Regions from separate parts of the Paenibacillus sp. MY03 genome, predicted to be linked through region 3. Evidence: predicted binding sites of a transcription regulator. Region 3 holds the regulator's gene; each other region holds the start of a gene.
What was found. The regulator LexA, encoded in region 3, represses DNA repair genes until DNA is damaged. The targets are predictions, from matches to a motif close to CGAACATATGTTCG.

Region 1: a site for LexA is predicted at 1,963-1,976, ahead of B1748_RS34550 (DNA polymerase IV). Genes of this name have one in related genera too.
Region 2: a site for LexA is predicted at 1,390-1,403, ahead of B1748_RS07180 (DNA polymerase IV). Genes of this name have one in related genera too.

Annotation. Positions count from the first base shown of each region.
Region 1 is NZ_MXQD01000077.1:2,377-6,523, reverse strand. It holds gene B1748_RS34560 (hypothetical protein) at 1-59, shown strand, start outside; gene B1748_RS34555 (YhjD family protein) at 138-605, opposite strand; gene B1748_RS34550 (DNA polymerase IV) at 602-1,861, opposite strand; gene B1748_RS34540 (DUF3231 family protein) at 2,294-2,812, shown strand; gene B1748_RS34535 (glycosyl hydrolase family 95 catalytic domain-containing protein) at 2,938-4,147, opposite strand, start outside.
Region 2 is NZ_MXQD01000006.1:258,236-262,382, reverse strand. It holds gene cimA (citramalate synthase) at 1-1,258, opposite strand, end outside; gene B1748_RS07180 (DNA polymerase IV) at 1,495-2,781, shown strand; gene B1748_RS07175 (ferredoxin) at 2,862-3,104, shown strand; gene B1748_RS07170 (L,D-transpeptidase) at 3,413-4,147, shown strand, end outside.
Region 3 is NZ_MXQD01000018.1:115,126-119,272, reverse strand. It holds gene B1748_RS17885 (YolD-like family protein) at 1-146, shown strand, start outside; gene B1748_RS17880 (YjfB family protein) at 721-897, opposite strand; gene lexA (transcriptional repressor LexA) at 1,063-1,686, opposite strand; gene B1748_RS17870 (LysM peptidoglycan-binding domain-containing protein) at 1,845-2,219, shown strand; gene B1748_RS17865 (DUF896 domain-containing protein) at 2,400-2,606, shown strand; gene B1748_RS17860 (hypothetical protein) at 2,687-3,157, shown strand; gene B1748_RS17855 (HAD family hydrolase) at 3,179-3,970, shown strand; partial or broken gene B1748_RS37570 (acireductone dioxygenase) at 4,105-4,147, opposite strand, start outside.

The sequences.
Region 1 (4,147 bases), on a different contig from region 3:
TGAGCCTGGTCAACTATAAGCCTCGCGAGTATGTAAAAATTGTTCGGAAAGCTGGGTAAAAGACAACCTTTTATATGACATGACAAACACGCGAAGCGATCGCGTGTCTGCTTGATGCCAATATGGGAATTTACGGCTCATTTCAGCTTCAGCTGTTGGCCGATCTCCTTGGTGTATTCGGTCATTTTTATAATGATCTCGGACCGCAAGGATTCCCTGACCACGCCGAATTTCTCCTCATAGCCCCTGCAGAAATAACGGAAGTAGAGGATCCCGTCATTCATCTCCTCCTCGATCACTTTGATATTTTTCAGCCTGAGCTCCTTCTTGAGGGCATAGTAGTCGGCGGTAACTCTCTGCATCAGATATTCCATGCAGCGAGCGAGGACTCCCTTGAGAGAAACCTGCATGAAGGACAGATCCTGAATGCTCTTCTGAATCATGGTGAGCATGTGCGGATACATAAGATAATCCCGTATTTGGTCTAACTCGTCGGCTGTTGGTCTGCCCACTTGCTTCGATTCGTGTCGCTTCTCGTACTGCTCCTTGTGCTCCGTAAGCAGCATCTTGGATTTCCACCGTTCATTGCCATCCAGCTTGCTCATTTAAAGTGACCCCCGATCTGTCCCGCCCTCTCGCGAGCTACTCCGGCCTCGAGAAGCGAGGATGCCCTCATGATTGCCATGTCGCCGAACCGATCCTTGATCGCGTCCGTTGTTTTCTCCAGCTCGAATGTTTTATAGCGGTCCTCAAAGAGGTCAAGCTGCTGCACCTGGTCGCTGGAGAGCTGATTAAGAGCGATCATAATATGGGTAACGGGCATGCCCTGCCAATATTCCTCGAATAAGCGAAGAACGGCAGCCGACAACTCATGGGTAAGCGATGTCGGATGCAGCAGAGTAAGCTGCCGGTTGAACCTGTTGCCCTTCTTTCCATCGGTCTCCCCCATGCCTAGGGAGATCACCCTGCCCTGCACCCCGAGCCTGCGAGCGCGACGGCAGACCTCGATGCAAAGCTCCAGCAGGACAACCTCGATATCCTCCCTTCGCGTATACAACGAAGCTCTAAGCGTCTTGCCATGACTGACGGACTTTAGCGGGGCGCTTATAGAAGCAACGACCGGACTGGGATCAATGCCGCGAGCCGTCTGCCAATAATATTCGGCCTGAATGTCCGATTGCTTGCCCATCATCCGGCGCATCTGCTTCTTGAACATCGGGAGCTCCATCCGGGCGATATGTCCGATGGTATCCAGCCCCCACATCGTGAACCGCCGGGTCATGCGCGAAGCAACCATAAACATTTTGTGGACCGGCAGCGGCCACAGGTCTTTCTCGATATCGGAATGGTCAAGCCGATAGATCCCGGACGGCTGTTTCTTCGCGAAATTATCCGTAGCCGTCTTGGCCAACACCTTTGTCGGTCCTATGCCCACCCGGGACCATACGCCGGTAGCCAGCTTGACCTTATGTTGTATTTGGACCGCGATCTCCTCCGCCGATCCGAATAAGCCAAGCGAACCCGTCACATCCAGAAACTGCTCGTCGATGGAATACGGCTCCACCAATGGGGTAAAGGTTTCGAAAATCTCCGTAATTAACAACGAGTACGTAATGTACCTCTGCATGCGAGGTTTAATGATGACGAGATCCTTGCAGAGAGCCTTCGCCTCGAACACTCTGCTCGCCGTTGTAACTCCCTGCGCCTTGGCGAGCGGGCATGCCGCCAATATAATCCCGCTTCGCCGCTCCGGATCGGCCACGGCTACAGGCTTATCCCGGTATTCCGGATGCGCGGCCTTCTCAACGCTCGCATAGAAGGACTGACCATCCACAAGCAATATGGAACGTTCAGAGGGCATGACATCTCCCCCCCCTCGCAGACAGAGTATCATCGGCACGAAGCAATCGGGGTAATGCGATACGAAGTCCCACGCCATTGTTCATCTTGCATCCGACCTTTCGAACATTTGTTCTTATTATCATCTTAATACGAACAATTGTTCCCGCGCAAGGACTAAAATATGTATGCTTATCCAACGACATTCTTTAGGGCGTGTCTGAATACTCCGAGGGGAGCAGATTTTGCCGAATTTTCGTTCCATGCAAGGAACTTTTGTGAAGGCGTTACCTAAGGCTACGTCAAGCAAAAGTGACGAAGCAGGGGGCGGAAAGGCGGTGAAAGATGCCCCTGAGCGGGTTTTCAGACACGACCTAGATGCCCTATACATCATATTTTTTAAAAAGAAGGCAAAGCTAAACAAGGCGTTTACTAATCTAAAGGAGTGTTATAAATGGGTATTTTGAGCGGTAATCCGAAGGATGAACCCATGCATTATGGCGAGATTTACACCGCTTGGCAGGGTTCTATGGTGGCGAAGGGGATGATTTCCTGTTATCAGGCTTATCAGAACCATGCCGGGGACAAAGAACTGAAGAAAATTTTGGAAGCACTCCTCGACCAATCCAAGTTGGAAGCGAAAGAGCTTGACCAACTGCTTACAAACAACGGAATCGCGCCTATTCCTGCTCCTGCCGAAAGACCGCCAGTCAAGCTGGAGGATATTCCGGTCGGCGCAAGATTTACGGATATGGAAATCGCGGCTGCGATCGCTGCCGATACGGCGGCAGGGATTGTGGGATGCAGCCAAGCCATGATCCAATGCATCAGGGAAGACATTGCAGCCCTGTACGCCAAGTACCATTTGGCCAAAACAGCCCTCGCCGTTCGCATCCTGGAGATGAATAAGGAGAAAGGCTGGCTCATTCCTCCTCCGCTTCAGGTAAAACGGCCAGAATTAGTCGAAGCCTGATTGGACGAAGCCGTGAGTCATAGCCGACTCTTAAAGATATCCTGATTGCAAATAAACCGTTCCTCGTTGCATGGCGGCTGACGCCGCCGCCAACGAAGGAACGGTTGTTTGGCTTAACCCTTATTCTAGAACAACAATCGGTACACGACTCCCGCCGTAACCGCAAAAGCAAATCGCCCTTCGATGGAGGACGTCCACAAAACTTCCTTGTCTCCTCCAATCATTCGGGAAGGCGCTTGCTGTGCGCTTATCTCGCATAGCTGATCCCGGCCGGAGAGCAAAGTTGCTTCTCTCAGGACGCCGCCTTCCCACTTAAGACCGACCTCGTATCCGCCCCTGGCGCGAAGTCCGCCGACCTCTCCCGAAGGCCACTTATCGGGCAGCGCGGGCAGAAGCTCGAGGATGCCTTCATGCGATTGCAGCAGCATCTCCGCGATTCCGGCCGTCGCGGCAAAGTTGCCGTCGATCTGGAACGGCGGATGCGCGTCGAACAGATTGGCGTAGACGCCGCCCCCTTTGTAGTCGCCAGGCTCATCGTTCCTCACGAGCGTCAGCAGATTGGAGATCAGCCGCTCCGCCCGGTTGCCGTCCTTAAATCGAGCCCATAGGCCGATTTTCCAGCCCAGGCTCCAGCCGGTCCCGCCGTCTCCCCGCCGTTCCAGCGAGGTTCGCGCCGCGCCGAACAGCTCAGGCGACGTCCGCTCCGTGATGAGCTTGCCGGGATAGATGCCGACAAGATGCGAGACATGACGATGGTAAACGTCCTCATCGTCGAAGTCGCTGGACCACTCCTGCAATTGCCCATGCTTCCCGATCTGCAGCGGCAGCATTTTGGCCTTCGCCGCAGCCAGCTCTTTCGCGAACGCTTCCTCCCCGCCCAAAACCTTCCCCGCTTCCATGCAGTTGTCGAACAACTCGGCGATTAGCGACAGATCCATCGTCGCGGCCGCACTGACCGCATGCAATCCTTCGCCGGCCACGAAATGATGCTCCGGCGATGTCGACGGTCCCGTCACAAGGAAACCGTTCGCATCCTCGTACAACCAGTCCAAGCAGAACAACGCCGCTTCCTTCATGACGGGGTATGCGCGCTGTCGCAGGAACTCGACGTCCCCGCTGAACGCATAGTGCTCCCATAGATGCTGGGTCAGCCAGACTCCGCCCATGGTCCAGAGCGCCCAAACGGGATCCCCTTCGCCGTAATTGCCGACCGGCGCAGTCTGCGCCCACAGATCGGAGTTATGATGAGCCACCCAGCCCCTTGCTCCGTAATTGACGGTGGCCGTCTCCTTTCCGTTCTTCGCGAGCCGTTCGATATAAGCCAGCAACGGCTCG
Region 2 (4,147 bases), on a different contig from region 3:
TGATCTTGACGATGGCTTCGCAGATCATGCTGGCGTTCGACTTCTCCATATGGATCTTAAACGATTCTACCTTGAAGATTTGGACCACGTCGGTAAAAGCGTCGCGCAAAAGAAGCTCAAGCGAGGCGTCGGCGCCTTCGAATTGATAGCCTTGATGCTCCAGATCCTTGATCTGCTCCATAATTTGTTTCGTCTTCTCGTTGTTGGAGGTGATGTCGAGTCCAAGCTCGGTCGCTTTGGAAATAATATTGCTTTGACCGGCAAGCTCCGACACGAGAATTCTCTGCTTGTTCCCCACAAGCTCGGGCTCGATATGCTCATAAGTCTTGGCATCCTTCATGATCGCGGAGACATGGATGCCGCCCTTATGGGCGAATGCCGCGTTGCCGACGAAAGCTTGACCGACCGGCATATGAACATTGGCGATCTCGCTAACGTAACGGGCCGTTCCTGTCAGCAGGCGAATACGGTCGTCTTCAAGGCAGGAGTAAGCCAGCTTGAGCTGCAGGTTCGGAATGATGGAGCACAGATTTGCGTTGCCGCAACGCTCGCCGTAACCGTTCATCGTGCCTTGCACCTGGCGCGCGCCAGCCTGGACGGCAGCCAGCGAATTCGCGACGGCAAGCTCGCAGTCGTTATGAGTGTGAATGCCGATCGGCGTATTCAGTTCTTCCTTGACGCGGGAGACGATCTCATGGATCTCGTTGGGCATAGTGCCGCCGTTCGTATCGCAGAGCACGAGCCAGTCCGCTCCGCCTTCCTGCGCCTTGCGAAGCGCTGCAAGGGCATATTCCGGGTTGTTTTTGTAGCCGTCGAAAAAGTGCTCGGCGTCGTACATCGCTTCCATGCCGTGGTGTTTAAGCAGCGCGAAGGAGTCGAAGATCATCGCCAGATTTTCTTCCAGCGTCGTCTGGAGCGCCGTATGGACATGGAAATCCCAAGCCTTGCCGACCAGCGTGGCCGCCGGTACGCCGGATTCGATAATCCGGAGCAGGCTGGCGTCGTGCTCGGCGACGCTGTTCTTGCGGCGCGTGCTTCCGAACGCGGTAATCTTGGCATTGAGCTTCATCGTCTTTACGCGCTTGAAAAATTCGATATCCTTGTTGTTGCTTCCGGGATTGCCGCCTTCAATATAATGAACGCCCAAAGCGTCAAGCTTTTGTGCAATCTTCAGCTTGTCATCTGCCGATAAGCTGATCCCCTCGCCTTGCGTGCCATCGCGCAGCGTCGTGTCAAAGATGAATATTTGTGCGGACATTTCTAAATGTGCCTCCTTCACAGAGCCTCTGATGGAATCATAATACATGATTATACCACTTTATCTTCCTAAAGTAGAGAGGGAAGTTGCAATTCCGGCCTACTATCTATATAGGGAATGCGGTATCTTGGCGAACAAACGTTTGTTGTTCGGCATTGACTTGAACCTTGCCTAATTATATGCTGAGGAAACAAGCGGTACAACCCAACATTCTGCAATTGGCGGTGAACTTGTCCATGAGCGGCGTAGAAGAGCATTATCCTGCCAAAGGCAGAGTAATCATCCATCTCGATATGAATGCGTTCTATTGCTCCGTGCACGAAGCAGAAGAGCCTGACGTATATAAGAATAAAGCAACGGCGGTCTCCGGCAGCATCGAGCAGCGCAAAGGCATCATTGTCACCTGCTCGTACGCAGCCCGTGCGAAGGGCGTCAAGACAGGGATGCCGGTGCGTCAAGCCGTCAAGATGTGTCCGGATATCATCTTGATCAAGCCGGACTTCCATCTGTACCGGAAGTACTCCAGAGGATTTTTGTCGATCGCTCGCGCTTATACGCCGATGGTGGAATCCGTCTCCATCGACGAATGTTATATGGATATTACGGGCTCCAAGCTGATGGGAACCCCGCTGCAGATCGCGGAATCGCTGCAGCGACGCATATTGACGGAGTTGGCGCTTCCATGCTCCATCGGCCTTGCCCCTAACAAGCTGCTCGCCAAAATGGCATCGGATATGAAGAAGCCCAACGGCTTGACCGTCCTCCGCATTCGCGACGTGCCTCAAGTGCTGTGGGATAAGCCATGCAATCTATTATTCGGCGTTGGAGGCAAGACGGCCGCCAAGCTTGCAAAGCTGAATATCCATACGATCGGAGAGCTGGCGGCGGCCGATGAGAGCATGCTGATCAAGCAATTCGGAACCGTCGGCGCCTGGATGAAGTCGGCCGCGCACGGCATCGATCATTCACAGGTTAATCCGCATCGGGATCAGAATAAGTCCATCGGCCATACGACGACGCTGCCGCAGGACTTAACGAAGCGGGACGATATATTTCGTGTGCTGCTCAATTTGGCCGATCAGACGGGGCGCAGGCTGCGCAGGCAGAAGCTTGTCGCTTCAACGGTTCAGATCACGATCCGAAGGCCAGACATGACGACCATTACGAGATCCCATACCGTTCCGGCGCCGATCCAGACGACGGAGGAAATCACGAAAGAAGCGCGGGCGCTCTATCTAAAACATTGGATCGATGGGGAGCCGATTCGCCTTCTGGGAGTTACGCTGCAGAATTTAACCCCCATCTCGGAATCCGCTCTTCAGTTGGATCTATTCAGCTTTGAGGAGCAGCCCCGCAAGGAATCGCTAACGAAGGTGATGGACGCGCTTCGGGACAAATTCGGAGAGGACGCCGTTCTGACCGCTGGCATGCTTGGCGACGATCCATCTTCCTTGATCAGAAACAAACGAATTCGAGGTACATCCTTGCAAAAAGACGATACTTTGTTATATATTGATGAGTGAAGGAACGAGCCGTACCGGCATATTTGGATAATATATTATTGGAACGGATTTATCCGTAGATTATAAAGGAGGAGAAAACCATGGCTAAGTTTACATGGGTAGAGAAAGACACATGCATCGCTTGCGGTGCTTGCGGAGCGACGGCTCCCGACATTTATGATTACGACGACGAAGGTTTGGCCGAGGTTATTTTCCAAGGCGACTCCAATAGAGGCATAACCGAAATTCCGGATGACATGTACGACGATCTGCAGGACGCTTGCGACGGATGTCCGACGGATTCTATCAAAATCGCCGACGAGCCTTTCAACGCCGAAGGCTAAATATAGTGCGTGTTCAAAAAGTTCGGTTTTCAGCACCGAGAAGATGGAACGAAAGTAGAAACTGAGGAGCGGAGCGTAGTGGAAGCTACGTGAGCACCGGAAGTTTCGCTTGCGTTCCATATTCGATGTCGAGTAGGCTTCTTGGCATACTTCGTGATCAAAAGCGGACTTTTTGAACTTCCTCATAGACGTAATTTCTAAAGCTCTTCGACCATTATGGTGCGAGGGGCTTTTTTTTGCGCGAGGTTATGCCGATATATTCCAAAAGAAGAGTGGAAATCGTCGTAATCGACCAGGAGGCATGGATGATGGAACAATCAAAATTCGATAAACCCGAAGATATTATATATTTGAAGCAATTCGTCAAAAAACATCCCGACAATAAGATGGGATGGTACTTGCTTGGCAAACATTACCGCGACGCAGGGAAGGAAGGAAAAGCGAATTATTGCTTTATTCAGGCCGGAGATATCTATGACGCCTTCGAACAATCCAGTCATCCGCTAGCCGTATCGACGAATCAATTGGAAGAGCTCAAGGCATGGGAGAAGCGGAAGAAGCGCAAACGTCTTGTTCGCAACGTAACGGTCATAGCGGTACCGCTATTGCTGCTTGCGCTGCTGATCCCATCCATCGGGAATCAGCAGCAAGTACCCGGCGATGATGCCGTTCCGGCTGTCGCCGACGGGAGCCCGGGGCTTGGCGTCGTACTGGTTCCGCGCAAGGAGAAGACCCCCGCCGGGTATGCATTCGGCGAAGTGATGAAGGCCGGCGGCGAATCGCCGCCGAAAGTCATAGCAGCCCATCTCGAGGAGAAGGGGGGCTGGAAGCAATGGAACGGCAATGCAAGGCTATTGATGGAGATGGAGCGTGGCAGCGGACAGGCGCAATTCGAGGTGAGCATGCTGGACCGGAACGTCTGTGCATGCGATCCCGCCGATGCCAAGCCGGCAGCAAGCCGATTTGCCGAATGGAAAAAAGAGCAAGAGCAGCATTGGACGTTATCCAGCGCTATTGTGCAATATCGAAATTTGTATAAGAAG
Region 3 (4,147 bases):
TGGAGGTTTGGTATCAGAAATCCGTTGTCGGCCGGATCGTAAAGATGGACTCTCGAACGAAGTTGATACACATCGAGCAGAAGAATGGCGAAACGGATAGAGTGCCGTTTATGGATATTATGAAGGTGAGCAATTCGAGTCATTGACGGATTAATAGTGGATGGATTAACATGCAAAAGAGCCGCAGGGATGTTCTCCCATACGGCTCTTTTTTAATCATTATTTTCAGCAATATCGATGCCCCCGAAAATGCCCCCGAAAATGCCCCCCGAATGCCCCCGAAAGTTGATTTTTGATGCGTTTTATTGCGGTTTTTAAATTTTCACTTCTATATAATAGACGGCATTGCCATCCGTTACCTCCTATAATACGTCAAAGTATCTAAACCGGACCCAAGTGCAACAATGGGAACGCGATCAATATCGGACGTTGTACTAAGACAATTAAGCCCGCTGACCGTTATGGTTAGCGGGCTTTTTGGTGCGAAGAAAGAAATGCTGCAGGAAAATAACGGGAACTGTCCCGGACCAACTTTTTAAGCGAATTTGTTTACCATTTCGAACATGAACTTTTAATTCGCTCATCTTGCATACCGGATATTTACAAGATTTACAATTGTGAATGAAATGGAAGCCCGCTGACCTTAATGGTGAGCGGGCTGGTTTTTGTATTGTGTTGGGTGACTTGAATGGGAACATTTTATACAATTAAATTAACGTATTAAACCCGAATGTCCAAAGATTTGCCCAGGTTAGGGTCAAGGCTTTGGCTCATCATTTGAACCAGATTCTGTCCTTGAAGCTCCGCATTTCCCTTAGCCATGTTTAACACTTGAATGTTGACGGCCTGGGATAGGGAAGACTGGCTCATAGCCATCGAGACAGCTGCGATATCCACCTCTATACACCTCTTATGGTTTATCGGCATAACGGTTATCGCCCATTAGTAGCAAAGGAGTATGTTTACAAAGTCTTGAAAGGGGATGCAGGATGTCATATTGCTTGATCTGAACGAAAAAAAGCCGATATGGATTTGTCCATACCGGCGTTGCCGCGTTGCTGCTTAATGGATATCTCTGAAAAGTCCGATGACCTTGCCGAGAATAGTGACGTTCTGCAAAAGAATCGGCTCCATCGTCTCGTTTTCAGGCTGGAGACGGATATGATTTTTCTCTTTGTAGAACGTTTTGACGGTCGCTTCGTCGTCTTCTGTCATGGCGACGACAATCTCTCCGTTATTGGCCGTCTGCTGTTGGCGTACGATGACGTAGTCGCCATTATGTATGCCGGCTTCGATCATACTCTCGCCAATAACGTTAAGAATGAACACGTTGTTGTTGTCGCCAACATAGTGGGCAGGAAGAGGGAAGTAGTCTTCTATGTTCTCCGTAGCAGTGATCGGTACGCCGGCAGTTACCTTACCCACGATAGGAACTTGTGTAACGGGCATCTGGATGACGTTGTCATTATCGTCCTGGCTCAAAATCTCGATCGCCCGAGGTTTCGTAGGGTCGCGTCTGATAAATCCCTTTTTTTCCAGGCGGTCCAGATGGCCATGTACCGTCGAGCTCGACAGCAGGCCGACCGCCTCGGCAATTTCGCGTACGGAAGGGGGATAACCTTTTTCTTTAACTTCTTGCTTTATAAAGTCAAGGATCGAATTTTGCCGTTTGGAAATCTTCGACACGTTCATCATCTCCATTCATCTTATTGTGTCAAATTATAGCATAGAACCGCCGTTCGTACAAACATAAGTTCTTAAGCTCAAACGTTCGCATTTTATCGTTGACGGAAACGTTTGTTCGTGTTAAATTAAAAACAGAACAAACGTTTGGGGTGCTGACAATGATGATAATGAATCCAAGTACAAGCTCATACCGTTCCATATACCGTGGTAATATCCGCGAAACCAAGGAGCTTGCTCAGCCTCATTGGCTGATCAGGCATATGGCAAAGCTGATGATTAGTTTGATCGTGTTTACGCTTGTTTTCAGCAGCTTTCTTATAATCGGTACAAATGCTTCCAGCACGGTCGTTGAGGGGCCAAGCGAATCGGAGCAAGTCGTGACGGTAGGCAGCGGAGACACGTTGTGGTCCATTGCCAGTTCGTTTAAGAACGGCAGTGATATAGGTTATCTTGTTTTCTCGATCAAGAATCGCAATAATTTGGACAACGTGACGATACATCCTGGTCAGAAGTTAATTATTCCTGATATTTGATGGAGTTGTAATAGCGATATATTTAATAATGAGTGCTTAGAGATTTCCCATTCTTTAGGGAGATCTCTTTTTATGTATTATAGAAACTAGTTGCGTTTGGGGGCTTCGCCTTGACAATGCCTTATTGAAAATGTCAAAGTAGGAGTAATGTGTTCGCAACATGAGAGAGGGGTAATGAAATTGGATTTTGATAGTCTGATTGCCAGAATCAACGAGCTTTCCCGCAAAAACAAAACCGTCGGCTTAACGGATGAAGAGCTGAAGGAACGAGATGTGCTTCGCCAGAAATATCTGAACAACTTCAAAGCCAACTTCAAGCAACAGCTTGATACAATCAAGTTTGTCGAGGATGAAGAGAACGAAGGCAACGGCGGCGTCAAACATTAAGAGCTCCTTTCCGGAGCTTGCTATTATATGAAGGAGGAATCCATCTGTCACGGTCCTGGGAGCGCAAGGTGCGCAAAAACATGTCTACTATTAATAAGCAACGCAAGAAGCACGGTGAAGGCCAGTTAGTGATGAATGCAGAGAAGGCGGATCGATTTACCGGCCGCAATTTTTTGCTGCCGATTTTATTGATTTTGTTTATCTGCGCGTACATCGCGATTATGTCGGCAGATCCCAAATTCGTTATGACGACGATGAGCTGGGTAACGATCGGTATGTATTTTTTGCTCGCAGCCCTCTTTTTTTTCCGCAAGCCCTATCTTAAGATCGGCAAGGATTATGTGCAGTCTCGCCGGATGACAGGCGACAAGCGGCTTATTGCGGCGGATATCGGTTCCATTCGGGTACAAGACGGTTATGTGACGATTTTGCCTAAAAAGGGCGGCGGCTGGACGTTCTCGCGTCTCCTTAATCGTTTCAATACGGCGGCGATGACCGACAAAATGAAGTCGTTTGCTCAAGTACACGGCATTACATTCGAGGAGAAATAACACAGGGGAGAGATACAGGACATGGCAGCAAAGCAAGCGGTATTATTTGACCTGGACGATACATTATTGTGGGATGACCGCAGTGTAAGAGAGGCTTTCCGTGCTACCTGCGAAGCAGGCGCGGCGGCTACTGGCTTAAATCCGGACGAGTTGGAGGAGGCGGTACGCAAGGAAGCAAGAGCCTTGTACGAATCTTACGAAACCTTCCCGTTTACGAAGATGATCGGCATTAATCCTTTTGAAGGCCTTTGGGCGAATTTCACGGCAGGCGAGCAAGTTGAGTTCCGCAAGCTGCAACAACTGGCTCCGGGATACAGGAAGGCTGCATGGACACAAGGCCTTAAAGCGCTGGGCGTCGACAACGAAGAGCTTGGCGCAACGCTTGCGGAGCTGTTCCCGGCAGAACGACGCTCGCGGCCGCTTGTTTACGATGAGACATTCCGCGTATTGGATGCGCTCAAAGGGAAATACAAGCTGCTTCTGCTTACCAACGGCTCACCCGATCTCCAAAAGGAGAAGCTTGACGGAGTGCCCGAACTTATTCCTTACTTTGATCATATTATTATTTCGGGTGAATTCGGACAAGGGAAACCGGCTGCGCCTATCTTTAAGCATGCGCTGGAACGTCTCGGCATCGAACCGGAGCATGGCATCATGGTCGGCGACAAGCTGACGACGGATATACTTGGCGCCAATACGATCGGAATGACATCGGTATGGATTAATCGTCATGGCGCGACTCGCACGGACGAGATCGTACCGTCTTACGAGATTACCCATCTGGAAGAGCTAATTACCTTATTGGAGCAATAATAGCTGTTATGGACTCATATTTATAACCAAAAAAGCCCCTCTGCAGCATTTGAAGGCCGGAGGGGCTTGCCGTTTATCTAGCGGAATCCTTACTTGCCCTATTGGAATTGTTTATCTGCGAAAGGAAACGCTAGTCAACCTTCTGTCTCGATGAAGCGGCGAACGGCTACAATCTGG